Linked DNA regions of Hamadaea flava. The protein of the gene in region 2 interacts with the protein of the main gene of each other region in a pairwise test. Links are inferred from orthologs where the notes say so. Each region holds a gene or a part of one and is shown on either strand. Other genes may lie near its edges.

Evidence for each region. Proteins that work in one complex are often made in the same cells at the same time.
Region 1: the proteins of HDA40_RS25440 (region 2) and ndk interact in binary tests that used the Escherichia coli proteins (3 or more experiments, as listed by UniProt). The link is inferred for Hamadaea flava from one-to-one orthologs.

Annotation. Positions count from the first base shown.
Region 1 is NZ_JAMZDZ010000001.1:6,278,928-6,284,411, forward strand. What follows is about bases 1-2,804. They hold ndk (nucleoside-diphosphate kinase), read left to right. Parts: upstream 1-1,099; coding sequence 1,100-1,510; downstream 1,511-2,804. Other genes in these bases: HDA40_RS42255 (VOC family protein), read right to left, coding at 1-876; HDA40_RS29455 (glycosyltransferase family 2 protein), read left to right, coding at 1,618-2,804. In the rest of the region: more of HDA40_RS29455, read left to right, coding at 2,805-2,832; HDA40_RS29460 (LCP family protein), read right to left, coding at 2,849-3,937; HDA40_RS29465 (hypothetical protein), read left to right, coding at 4,070-5,484. UniProt on the Escherichia coli protein: Major role in the synthesis of nucleoside triphosphates other than ATP. The ATP gamma phosphate is transferred to the NDP beta phosphate via a ping-pong mechanism, using a phosphorylated active-site intermediate.
Region 2 is NZ_JAMZDZ010000001.1:5,392,332-5,400,402, reverse strand. What follows is about bases 5,361-8,071. They hold HDA40_RS25440 (uracil-DNA glycosylase), read right to left. Parts: upstream 7,200-8,071; coding sequence 6,522-7,199; downstream 5,361-6,521. Other genes in these bases: mdh (malate dehydrogenase), read right to left, coding at 7,270-8,071; HDA40_RS25445 (NADP-dependent isocitrate dehydrogenase), read right to left, coding at 5,361-6,389. In the rest of the region: HDA40_RS25470 (WecB/TagA/CpsF family glycosyltransferase), read left to right, coding at 1-747; HDA40_RS25465 (DeoR/GlpR family DNA-binding transcription regulator), read left to right, coding at 905-1,660; galT (galactose-1-phosphate uridylyltransferase), read left to right, coding at 1,756-2,883; HDA40_RS25455 (alpha/beta fold hydrolase), read left to right, coding at 2,905-3,741; HDA40_RS25450 (hypothetical protein), read left to right, coding at 3,746-4,939; more of HDA40_RS25445, read right to left, coding at 5,172-5,360. UniProt on the Escherichia coli protein: Excises uracil residues from the DNA which can arise as a result of misincorporation of dUMP residues by DNA polymerase or due to deamination of cytosine.

The DNA.
Region 1 (5,484 bases), 890 kb from region 2 along the record:
GCCCAGGGCGGACGGGGTCGCCTCGGAGAAGTCGATGACGTCGACCCGCAGGGGCGCCTCCGGTCCGGCCTCCGGCCCGTCGATGATCTGCCCTTCGAGCACCTGGGTCGTCGCGCCCGCACCTTCGGCCGCCTCTTCGCGTACGTCGTCGCGACGGGGCTCGCCGCGGCGGCGTGGGCTGGGACGACGGCGGAGCGGCAGGTCCGGCCCCTCCGGCCCGTCCTCGTAGGCCGGCGGCCCCTGCGCGGCTCGCGCGGCGGCGACCTCGTCGGCCAGGTCGGAGTCCCGGTAGCCGGCGAGGTCCTCGCGATCGTCGTCGTCGTCGTAGTCCTCGAACCGCATCGGCCCGGCCTGGTGGCCCGTGCGATCGTCGTACAACGGTTCCTCGTCGTCTATGAGGCCCTCGTACTCGGAGTACGCGTCGTCCTGGTAGCGCTGCGTGTGGGTGAGGATCTCGTCCCAGAGGACGCGTACGCGACGGATGTCGTCGACGGCCACCCGGACCGGGAGGACGTCGCCGACGGTCGGCCACTTCGCCACCGGCACCCGCGGATCGCGTACGCGCACCGACGCCGGCGGGTGGCCGGGGGCCTCGATCTGCAGGTGCATCTCGATCCGGCCGTGGGTCAGCGTCGCGGGCGGCTCGGTCGCCTCCAGCACGTGCGCCGTGCCGACGACGAACGCCCGGTCGGCCCCGCGGAACGACGAGGTCAGCATGAGGGCGACGGCCAGGATGAGCATCGCGACGCCGACGGCGCCGAGCGGCCAGCTCGTCAGTCCGAGGCCGGCCATCGCGGTGAAGACACCGAGTGAGCCCAAGGCCACCGCACCGGTCGCGCGTACTGCCCCGACTTTCTTCCGCTGGCCGTTTGCCACGTTTCGTCCCTCCCCGGCGACCGCGTCCCCCAACGACCCGATCGTGCCACAGCGGGGGGAGTCGGCGTCTTGAGTAAACATAGGGGGGCGTCGTGGCGTTTCGGAAGGGCCGATCGGGTGTGGCTGATGGGGGGTTCACGGTGGCTTGCCCGACTCGATCGGTAGTCTGCTGATGAACCACGCTCACAAAAAGGGCGCAGTCCGAAACCCAGGAGGAATGCTCGTGGCCGAGCGCACGCTCGTACTGATCAAGCCGGACGCGGTACGCCGGGGGCTGGTCGGGGAGATCATCAGCCGGCTCGAGCGCAAGGGGCTCGGGATCGATGCGCTGGTGCTGCGCACGATGGACGCCGAGCTGGCCGACGCGCACTACGCCGAGCACGTGGAGCGGCCGTTCTACCCGCCGCTGAAGCAGTTCATGACCTCGGGTCCGCTGGTCGCGGCGATCGTCACCGGCGACGAGGCGATCGCCGTCGTGCGTACGCTCGTCGGCGCGACCGACGGCCGGGCGGCCGCCGCCGGCACCATCCGGGGCGACCTGTCGCTGTCCAACCGCGAGAACCTGGTGCACGCCTCGGACTCCACCGAGTCCGCCGAGCGCGAGATCAAGCTCTGGTTCCCGGACCTCGTCTGAGCTACCGGTAACGCCGGTTGGAACGCCGGTATCTTGCAGGCGCCGTCGCCACCCTCCTCGATCGACGGTGCACGAGTCCAGGCGTAGCCATGTAGCCGGGAGACCAGATGTCCGAACCCCTTGAACTCACCGTCCTGTTGCCTTGCCTCGACGAGGCCGAGACGCTGAAGGTGTGCGTCGAAAAGGCTCAGATCAGCCTGCAGTCGCTCGGCATCCGCGGCGAGGTGCTGGTCAGCGACAACGGTTCGACGGACGGCTCGCAGGCGATCGCGGAGGCGGCCGGGGCTCGGGTCGTGGCCGCCCCGGTGCGCGGCTACGGCGGCGCCCTGATCAACGGCATCGAACACGCTCGCGGTAGGTACGTCATCATGGCGGACGCCGACGACTCTTACGACCTGACCGACCTCGAGCCGTTCGTCACGGCCCTCCGTGCGGGCCACGACATCGTCATGGGCAACCGGTTCCGAGGCGGGATCGCGCCGGCGGCGATGCCTCCGCTGCACCGCTATCTCGGTAACCCGGTGCTCTCGTGGCTAGGCCGGGTCCTGTTCGGACTGAAGGTCCGGGACTTCCACTGCGGCATGCGCGGGTTCGACCGCGACCGCGTACGCGCGCTGCAGCTGTGCATGCCGGGCATGGAGTTCGCCTCCGAGATGGTGGTCCGGGCCGCCCTGGCGGGGTACGACATCACCGAGGTGCCGACCCGGCTGCACCGCGACGGCCGCAGCCGACCGCCCCATCTGCGGACCTGGCGGGACGGTTGGCGTCACCTGCGCTTCCTCCTGGTCTTCGCGCCGCAGCGAGCAGTCGTCTGGCCGGGGACGGTGCTGTTCCTGGTGGGTATGCTCGGCGTTGTCGCGCTGACGCCCGGGCCGGTGGCGATCGGCGGCGTGCGCATGGACGTCAACGTCCTCGTCTACGCCTGTTTCGCCGTCCTAGTCGGGGCGCAGCTGATTCTGGTGGGCGGGTTCGCTGAGGTCTACGGCCGAGTCGAGGGCATCACCCGGGGTGCCCGGCTGCATCGCTGGGTCACGTTGCTCAAATTCGAACGGTGCGCCGCCTATGGTCTGCTGCTGATCACGGTGGGAATCGCCGGAACGGCCTTCGCGGTCGGCCAGTGGGGCGAGACCGGCTTCGGCGACCTCGATCCGACCGGCACCGTACGCATCGTGCTGCCGTCGGCGACCGCGATCGGCCTCGGTGTGATGGTGATGTTCTCGGGTCTGCTCGCCAGTCTGATGACGCTGCGCGGCATCGCCACGGTCACGATCCCGGCCCAGGCGACCGGCGACGGCACCGAGCGCCAGCCCGTCAGCCGATAGCCGCCGGCCGAGAGCGCTACGACTTGGGGGCTTGCCAGGTCGCGGCGGTGTCGTTGTTGATCGCCTCGAAGAGGGAAGCGGCGACCGCCTTGTTGGCGTACACCACGCTTTGTGTACCTTCCCAGCCGCCGCCCGAGGTCGGGTTGGTGATGAACCGAATGCGGCTGGTGTTCATTCCGCGTAGTTCCATAGCCGTCCCGAACAGGTCGAAACCCTTGTCGGCGGAGATCGCCCCGGCGGTGGCCTTCAGAAAATTGTTGAGCTTGACCGGATCGGTCAGGATGCCGGCGCTTGTCGCCTTGGCGAGAACCGCCCGGATGACCTGCTGCTGATGCTTGATCCGGGAGAAGTCGCCGTTGGCGAACTGCTTGCGCTGACGGGAATAGTCCAACGCCTCGGCACCGTCCAGATGCTGCGGACCGGCCTTGAACTTCCGGTACGGCGGATGGATGGAGGTGAAGTTCTTCTCGACGTCCACCTCGATGCCGCCCAGCGCGTCGACGACCTGGGCGAACCCGGCGAAGTCGATGACCACCACGTGGTCGATCCGCACCTTCGAGTACGCCTCGACGGTCCGCACCATGAGTGGAATGCCGCCCCAGGCGAAGGCGGCGTTGATCTTCGCCTTCACCCCGCCGTGACCGTTCTTGGCCCGGGGAATGTCCAACCAGGTGTCGCGCGGAATGGAGACGATCTGCGCGCTCGAGCGGTCGGCCGCCACGTGCGCCAGCATGATCGTGTCGGTGCGGGAACCGTCGGTGTCCGGGTCGCGTGAGTCGCTGCCCAGGATCAGGAGGTTCACGGCCTTGGTGGTCTGCACCGGCTTGGCCGGGCGCTCGGACTCCACGACCTCGGCGAACGCGTCCACCCGGGTCACCTTGTTCTCCACCGACTTGAGGTAGAGCCGAAGCCCCACCACGCTGCCAGCGGCGACCAGCGCCAGCGTCACCAGGCTCCACAGCGTCACGCGCAACCAGCGGCGGCGCTTCGGCGCCGGAGCGGCCGACGGCGGCGCCACCTGAGAATCCGAGTCTTCGACGTTATCGCCCCCGTGGGCGATCTCCTGGGGATCGATGCTTGGATCGGCATCCGAGGGGATCGACATGGAACCAGAGGATACCGGCCTGCCACTACACCGACGGTCAGGCGATTTCCGGGACGGCCAGGGCCGCCGTGTTAGCATGCCCAGCCGGTCCGGGCCCGTCGCGGACCGGGTTCGATCGAGGGGGCGTGTCGCGTGAGGCAGGACAGACCAGCTCCGGCCGTCCGCGCGTTGCCGTCGACGCCGCTGCGGGCTCGCGTACGCAACGTCCTGCGCGCCGTCAAACGGCGTACCCGTCAGAAGCGTTCGGTCCCGGCTTGGAGCGAACGGGCCGGCGATGCGACCCGAATGGCAGCAGACTCGGGCCGAGTGGAAATCACCGTCGGCACCGTCGGAGAGCTGCGGCGGCTCGTCTCGAGCCACCTGACGCCAGACGAGGCGACCGGGTTCGACCTCACCATTCAGTCGTGGAGCCGGCCCTGGCCGGACTGGGTAGGGCGGACGCCCGCCCTGACGGGGCTGCTGCGGCAGAAGCTCAGTCTTCCGGACGGGGACGGCAGGGTGGTCCTCAGTTGGACGTTCGGTCGGCCCGTACCAGTCTCGCGGCTGCTGGGCGCTGCGCTCATGCTGCTCAGCCCGGTCCGGCCGCTACCGGGCGTACTCACCGCCGATGTGCTCGTCGACGGTCCCCGTCCGGCCTGGCTGCCGGTGGACTCGGCGTACGCCGCCGAGTCGGCACGTCCGGACGTGGGGCCGCTTCCGGCGTACGACTTCGTGATCCGGGACGAGACCGGAGGGCTCGTCCTGGTCGACGTGGCCGGCGCCAATCCTCGCGGTCGGCAGGAGACGCTGCTGACGGTGCCGCACGCGGAGTTGCATATGACGGCGGCCGAGAGTGGATACGACTGGTGCCTCCTGCGGCCAGGGCGTGCGCACGTCCTTGTGGCCGGGCGAGCCGGCCAGGTGCTCGACGAGCGGCAGGCCGCAGCCTTGGCACAGGTCGGCTCGGCGAGTCTCGTCGGCGACCCGGCGCCGGGCGAGCTCGGCGCGACGGTGCTGGCCCAGCTTGCGATGACCGGTCTCGTCCTGCACACCCCTGAGCTGCCAAGCGATGTCCGTGCGCGCCTGCATCCCGAACTCCTCGGCTATTTCGACACCGGCCTGGACGGTTCGGACCCGTTCGATCGCGAGGTCCACGGCGTCGGTCAACGCCGGGCAGCTATGCGTCACCACGCCAGTGCCCTGCGGCTTCGCGAGATCGTGGCCGACCGGCACCCCTCCGTCGCGCGGCCGCCGTCGGTGTCGGCTGTGCTGGTCAGCCGTCGTCCAGAGCGCGCGGTGGCCGCCGCAGTCGCCCTGGCCGCCCAGACTTACGCCGAGTTCGAGCTGGTGGTAGGGCTGCACGGCATCGAGTTGACGCCCGAGCAGACCGCCCGGCTGACGAGCCTCCCGGTGCCGATACGCCTGGCTTCGTTCCCGCCCGAAACCGGATTCGGTGAGGTTCTGGCGGCCACCACCAGGATGGCCTCCGGCAGCCTGCTCACCAAGGTGGACGACGACGACCATTACGGCCGCGAACACATCTGGGACCTGGTCCTCGCCCGGCTCCA
Region 2 (8,071 bases):
CGGATCGTCACCCCGAACGTGGACATCCTGCGGCTCGCCGACAGCGACCGGCCCATCGCGGCCGAAGTCCGCAGCTTCCTCGACGATGCGACCCTGGTGGTGGCCGACGGCATGCCGCTGGTGTGGGCGAGCAAACTCGCCGGAAACCCGCTGCCCGAACGGGTCGCGGGCGCCAGCCTGATCTGGACCGTCTCGCAGGCGATCGGGGACATCGCCGGATCGGTCTACCTCCTCGGTGGCGCGCCGGTGCCGTCCGCGATCGAACCGGAGGAGGGCGACGACTGGCTGCTCATGGCGTCCGCCGTGGGCGTCGCCGGGCGCAGCGCCGACGGAGCGCACCGCGCGGCCGCCGAACTCGCCGGCGCCTGCCCGGGCCTGATCATCGCGGGCTGTGCCGCGCCACCGTTCGGCTTCGACGCCGACCCCGACCAGTACGCCCCCGTCCTGGACGCCGTCATCGCGGCACGCCCGGACGTCTGCTTCGTCGGCCTGGGCTTCCCCCGGCAGGAACGGGTGATCACCGACCTGCGCGACGCCCTGCCGTCGACCTGGTTCCTCGGCTGCGGCGCGGCGATCAACTTCATCGCGGGCGAGCAGCAGCGCGCCCCGATCTGGATGCAGCGCAGCGGCCTGGAATGGGCGCACCGGCTCGCCCAGGAACCCCGGCGGCTCGCCTCACGCTACCTGCGGCACGACGCCCCGTACGCCGTCCGCCTGCTGGCCGGCGCCGCCCTCCGCCGCCCCTAACCCTGCTCGCTTTCCCTGTAGATCACGGTTACGCGTGCTTCCGAGGGCCTCGGAAGCACGCGTAACCGTGATCTGCATCTGACAGTGCCGCCGCGTGAGGGTGTATGTTGGAACGTGTTGGGAAACGTGCGAGTGTGTGGAGCGGGGTGAAGGGATAGTGCTGGCGGCACAGCGGCAGTCCGCGATCCTCGACGCGGTCCGCTCGACCGGGGGCGTACGCGTGGCCGACCTGGTGGACCGGTTCGGCGTGTCGGACATGACGATTCGCCGTGACCTGGAGATGTTGTCCGATCGTGGGCTGATCCTCAAGGTGCATGGGGGTGCGACGGCGCTGCGGCCGGGGGCCACCGAGGAGCCCGGGTTCGCCGCCAAGGCCGAGCTGCATCAGCGGCAGAAGGACGCGATCGCGGAGAAGGCCGCCGGGCTCGTCCAGCCGGGTACGGCGATCGCGCTGTCGGCCGGAACGACGACCGCCCGGCTCGCCCAACGGTTGACCGCGGTCGAGGGCCTGACGGTGGTGACCAATTCGATCCCGGTCGCCGATCTCTTCCACCGCGCCGGCCGCCCGGACCAGACGGTCGTGCTGACCGGCGGTGTGCGTACGCCGTCGGACGCGTTGGTGGGCCCGATCGCGAGCGCGGCGGTCCGGAGCCTGCACGTCGACCTGTTGTTCCTCGGCGTACACGGGATGAGCGCCCGCGCCGGGTTCACCACCCCGAACCTGCTGGAGGCGGAGACCGATCGGGCGTTGATCGACTCCGCCCGGCGGACGGTCGTGGTGGCCGACTCCTCGAAGTGGGACGTCGTCGGCATCGCCACGATCGCTGATCTCGCGGCGGCGCACGTGCTGGTCACCGATGATCAGCTGCCCGACGAAGCTCGCGAAGCCCTCACCCACGCCGAGATCGTGTGAAGCGCACGCGAGATCGTATGAAGCGCACGCCGAGACCATGCGAAGCGCGCCCCGAGACCATGTGAAGCGCACGCCGAGATCATGTGAAGGAAAAGATGAAGCACACCTCGATCCGCTTGGCCGACGGCCGGGAGCTGATCTACTTCGACGAGGCCGACGACGCCGTACGCGCCTCGGTGGACCAGCGGGATCTGGCCGCGCCCCCCGCGCCGACCCAGCTGCGGCGCGACCCGTTGACCGAGGAGTGGGTGGCGATCGCGAGCAGCCGCCAGGGTCGCCCGCTGCTCCCCCCGACCAGCGAGTGCCCGCTCTGCCCGTCGAAGCCCGACTATTTCACGGAGATCCCGGCCGACGACTACGACGTCGCGGTCTTCGAGAACCGGTTTCCCTCGTTCTCCACCAGCGCGGCGATCGAGCCGGGGAGTCTCTCGGGCGAGCCGCCAGAAGTGCGGTCAGACCTGAGCGACGGCTACCCGAGCACCCGGCCCGGCGTCGGCCGATGTGAGGTCGTCTGCTTCACGCCGGACCACGAGTCGTCCTTCGGCAAGCTGCCGGAGAGCCGGGTGCGCACCGTCTTGGCGGCGCTGGCGCAGCGTACTGCCGAACTGTCCCAGGTTCCGGGCGTCGAGCAGGTCTTCTGCTTCGAGAATCGCGGGGTCGAGATCGGTGTCACGATGCACCATCCACACGGGCAGATTTATGCGTACCCCTATGTGACGCCGAGGACCCGGCAGCATCTCGCGGCCGCGCGCCGCCACCTCGCCGCCACGGGCCGCAACCTCTACGCGGACGTCCTGGCCGCGGAGATCGCTGACGGTGCGCGCGTGCTCGCGCGCAACGACCACTGGACCGCCTTCGTGCCGGCCTTCGCGCGCTGGCCGTTCGAGGTCCATCTCGCGCCGCACCGCCAGGTCCCGGACCTCGCCGCGCTGTCCGACGAGGAGCGCGAGGCCGCAGCCCCGCTGTGGCTTTCACTGGTACGCGGTTTCGACGCGCTCTTCCACAGCGCCATGCCATACATAGCGGCCTGGCATCAGGCACCGGTACGCGAGGACCGGGAGCTGGCCTATCTGCACCTGCAGCTGTTCAGCATCCGGCGCGGGCCGGGGAAGCTGAAGTACCTGGCCGGGTCGGAGTCGGCGATGGGCGCGTTCGTCAACGACATCCCGCCGGAGGAGGCCGCGGCTGCGCTCCGTGCCGCAATGCAGGCGACCTTGTCGTAGGTCCCAGCTAGTGTCGGGGGCATGCGACCGCTGCATGTCACGCTGCCCGACGCCGTCCTGAGTGTGCGCCACTTCGGGGAAGGCGCGCCTGGTCGTGGATTCCTGCTGGTCCATGGGCTGGCTTCCAACGCGCAGCTGTGGGACGAGACGGCGACCGCCCTGGTGGCAGCAGGTCACCCGACCTGGGCCGTGGACCTGCGAGGGCACGGCGACTCGACGCTGCCCGACCGCGGCTTCGACACGGCGACCGCCGCGAACGACCTCGCCGCGGTCTGCGCCGCACTCGACCTGCAGTCGGTGATCGCCGTCGGGCAGTCCTGGGGCGGCAACGTCGTCGTGCGGTTCGCCGCCGAGCATCCGGATCTGGTGTCGGCGGTGGCATTGGTCGACGGCGGCTGGATCGACCTGGCTGGTGAGTTCGCCGACTGGGCCGACTGCGAGCAGGCGCTGCGGCCGCCGTCGGTGGACGGGATGCGGGCCGGCGATCTCGAGGCGTACCTGCGGAAGGCGCATCCCGACTGGTCCGACGCCGCCGTCTCGGCCACGGCGTACAACCTGCGTGAGCTGCCGGACGGGACGGTCGAGCGGCGGTTGCCGATCCCCCGGCACATGGAGATCGTCCGGGACATGTGGTACCACCCCGTCTGGGACTGGCTACCCCGGATCACGGCGCCGACTCTGCTGCTCCCGGCACTGCCCAACGACCCCGTCCGGGCGGAGCGGACGCGCGCCCGGGTCGACCGGGCCGCCACCGCGCTGCCCGACGCCCGGGTCCAGGCGTACGCCGGCGGCGACCACGACCTGCATGCCCAACGGCCCAAGGAGCTGGCCGCCGATCTGCTGAGCCTGGCGGGGTGAACCGATGACCGAGTTGATCGTCCTCATGGGATCGGGCGAGACGACGCCCACCATGATCAAACCGCATCGAGCGATCCTCGACCGCGTCGGCGACGCTCCCGCCGTCCTGCTCGACACTCCTTACGGCTTCCAGTCCAACGCCGACGACATCTCCGCGCGGGCGGTGGCGTACTTCAAGGCCAGCGTCGGCCGGGACATCGGCGTCGTCTCCTGGCGCCGCCGCGACCTGCCGGCCGTCGAGGCCGAACGGGCGCTGACCACCATGCGGCAGGCCGAGTGGCTCTTCGCCGGTCCCGGCTCCCCCACGTACGCGTTGACGCACTGGCGGGACACGCCGATCCCGGGTCTGATCACGAAGTCGAAGGTCGTCGTCTTCGCCAGTGCCGCAGCGCTGACCCTCGGGTCCCACGCCATTCCGGTCTACGAGATCTACAAGGCCGGGCTCGATCCGCACTGGGTTCCGGCGCTGGACATCTTCCGCGAGCTGACCGGCGTACCGGCGGTGATCATCCCGCACTACGACAACGCCGAGGGCGGCCACCACGACACCCGGTTCTGCTATCTCGGCGAAGGCCGGCTCGCCCGGATGGAGCAGTGGCTGCCCGAGGAATCGGTGATCGTCGGCATCGACGAGCACACCGCCGCCCTCGTCGACCTTCCGACCGGATCGGTGCAGGTCGTCGGCCAAGGCGGGCTGACCTTGCGGCGACGCGGGGAGAGCCGCGTCTACCCCACCGGCAGTACGCTGCCGCTGGAGGCGCTCGCCGACACCACGGCCGCGGCCGCTGTCGCTCCCCCCGCCCCGGCGTCGCCTACGGGACCGCTCGCCGAACCCGGCGCCGCCTCCGTCGGCGAAGTCGCCGACGCGCTCGACGCCCGGTTCGCCACCGCACTCGCCGCCCAAGACGTGCAGGAATGCGTCGCCATCGCGCTCGAACTGGAGACCGCGATCGACGACTGGGCGGCCGACACCAACGTCTCCCCCGACCACGAGCACGCCCGCAGCCTCCTGCGCGGCATGATCCTGCAGCTCGGTCAGCTGGCGACCGACGCGCACGAGGCGATCCCCGCCCTGCTGACCTCCGTACGCGCCGCCCGCGAGCTGGCCCGGGCCAACCGGGACTTCGCGATGGCCGACGCCCTCCGGGACGCGCTGACCGGAGCCGGCTTCACCGTCCAAGACCAACGCCTCACCTGACCCCGTTCTCTCCGCGCGATCATGAACTATCGGTCGTGATCAACCGGCGTGTCGTGTCCCCGCGACCCTGATCAACTCCCCGACAGCATGATCGCGCCCGGGATAAGGGACGGGGCGGACTCCCATCGGAGCCCGCCCCGGGGAAGGGACAGCAGGTGAATTCACTTCGGGTGAGTGCGGCTGGCTCCGCCCTCACTATTCGTAACGAATCACCCAAACCGGAGTAACGCGGTCAGGCCGAGAGTCGCTTGGCCAGGTTCGTGTCGAGGGTGTTCATGAACTCCTCGGTGGTCTGCCACGGCGCGTCCGGAGCGATCAGCAGGGCGAGGTCCTTGGTCATCGCGCCGCCTTCGACGGTGTCGATGATGACCTGCTCCAGCGTGTCGGCGAACTCCGTGACCGCCGGGGTGCCGTCGAGCTTGCCCCGGTGGGCCAGACCCCGCGTCCAGGCGAAGATCGACGCGATCGGGTTGGTCGAGGTCTTCTGGCCCTTCTGCCACTGCCGGTAGTGCCGGGTGACGGTGCCGTGGGCCGCCTCGGCCTCGACCGTACGCCCGTCTGGCGTCATCAGGACGGAGGTCATCAGGCCGAGCGAGCCGAAGCCCTGGGCGACGATGTCGGACTGGACGTCACCGTCGTAGTTCTTGCAGGCCCAGACGTAGCCGCCTTCCCACTTGAGCGCGGCGGCGACCATGTCGTCGATCAACCGGTGCTCGTAGGTCAGGCCCTTGGCGTCGAACTCCGCCTTGAACTCGGCCTCGAAGACCTCGGCGAAGATGTCCTTGAACCGGCCGTCGTACGCCTTGAGGATGGTGTTCTTCGTCGACAGGTAGACCGGGTAGTTCCGGAGCAGGCCGTAGCTGAACGAGGCGCGCGCGAAGTCGCGGATCGAGTCGTCGTAGTTGTACATGCCCATGGCCACGCCGCCGCCGGGGAAGTCGGCGATCTCGAACTCCATCGGCTGGCTGCCGTCGGCCGGGGTGTAGGTGACGGTCACCTTGCCGGGGCCGGGGACTACGAAGTCGGTCGCCTTGTACTGGTCGCCGTGCGCGTGACGGCCGACGACGATCGGCTTGGTCCAGCCCGGGACGAGCCGCGGCACGTTGCTCATGATGATCGGCTCGCGGAAGATCACGCCGCCGAGGATGTTGCGGATCGTGCCGTTCGGCGACTTCCACATCTTCTTCAGGCCGAACTCCTCGACGCGCGCCTCGTCGGGCGTGATCGTCGCGCACTTGACGCCGACACCGTGCTGCTTGATGGCGTTGGCCGCGTCGATCGTGACCTGGTCGTCGGTCGCGTCACGGTGCTCGATGCTGAGGTCGTAGTAGTGCAGGTCGACGTCGAGATAGGGCAGGATCAGCTGCTCTCGGATCTGCTTCCAGATGATCCGGGTCATCTCGTCGCCGTCGAGCTCGACGACCGGGTTGGTCACCTTGATCTTCGCCATGGTGCCGGGCGCTCCCCTCGGAGGTGTTGGCAAGTCGCATTAACAGTACGAGCGTACTGCCATTGACTCCGAGGTGCCGACCGGGGGCGGGAACCCCGCCAGGATCACACCCCCAAATCGGCCGAAACCCGCTCAGGCGCCCCAGTTCACCTCGCCCCGACCGGCGTCCTGGAGGGCGGCGTTAGCCTGGGAGAACGGGCGGGAGCCGAGGAAGCCACGCGGATTCATCGGGCTGGGGTGCCCCGCCTCGACGACCACGTGGTTCGGGTTGCGGACCAGCGCCGCCTTCTTCCGGGCGTAGCTGCCCCAGAGCAGGTAGACGACCCGGTAGGGCGACTCGTTGACGGCCTTGATCGCGGCGTCGGTGAAGGACTCCCAGCCGTGGTCGGCGTGGCTGGTGGGCTTGCCCTCCCGCACGGTCAGCACCGCGTTGAGCAGCAGTACGCCCTGCTGCGCCCAGGGGGTCAGGTCGCCGTTCGACGGCGGCGTCACGCCGAGGTCTTCCTGGATCTCCTTGTAAACGTTCCGCAGCGACGGCGGAACCGAGACGCCCGGCCGGACGCTGAAGCTGAGGCCATGTGCCTGGCCCCGCTTGTGATAGGGATCCTGCCCCAGAATCAGCACCCGGGTCTGCGCCGGCGCGCACAGCCGGAAAGCCGCGAACAGATCGTCGAGGGGCGGATACACCGTCTGGGTGGCGTACTCAGACTCCACAAAGGACGACAGGCGTCCCACGGCCTCCAGATCGAGGTGTGGCTTCATGACGTCCCGCCACTCACCAGGCAGCAGTTCAACGAGGTCAAGTCCCATAGCCCGACACCCTACCGTCCACCCCCGACAAGCAGATGGGGGCGGAGAGCCCGCCCCCATCCACGGTACGTCAGAGGCTGACGATGTCCGCCTGCTTGGCCCGGACGGCCTCGGCGGCCTCCTTGAGCCCGGCCAACTCCGAGTCCGTCAGCGCGGTCTCGACGACGGACTTGATGCCGGCGGCGCCGATGGCCGCCTCGACACCCAGGTAGACCCCGTTGATGCCGTACTCACCGTCGACCCAGGCGCAGACCGGCATCACGGCGCCGCTGTCCTCGGCGACCGCCTTGGCCATGCGGGCCGCGGCCGCCGACGGCGCGTAGTACGCCGAGCCGGTCTTGAGCAGCGCCACAACCTCGGCGCCGCCGTTGCGTGTACGCACGACCAGCTCCTCGATCTTGTCCGCGGGCAGGAGGTCGGTGAGCGGCTTGCCGTCGACGGTGCACTGGGACGGGACCGGGACCATGGTGTCGCCGTGCGAACCGAGGGTCAGCGTCTTGACCGACTTGACCGGGACGTCGAGGGTCTCGGCGACGAAGTTCGTGAAGCGCGCGGTGTCGAGCATGCCGGCCTGGCCCATGACCCGGTTCTTCGGGAACTGGGTGGCGATCTGGGCGAGGGCGGTCATCTCGTCGAGCGGGTTGGAGACGACGATGACGACGGCGTTCGGGGCGTGCTTGGCCACCTGCTCGGCGACGCCACGGACGATCTTGGCGTTGACGCCCAGGAGGTCCATGCGGCTCATGCCGGGCTTGCGGGGCAGGCCGGCGGTGATCACGACGATGTCGGAGTCGGCGATCGCCTCGTAGCCCTCGCCGTTCGGGCCGGTCGTGACGCCGACGATCTTGGTCTCGAAGCCTTCGATCGGGCGG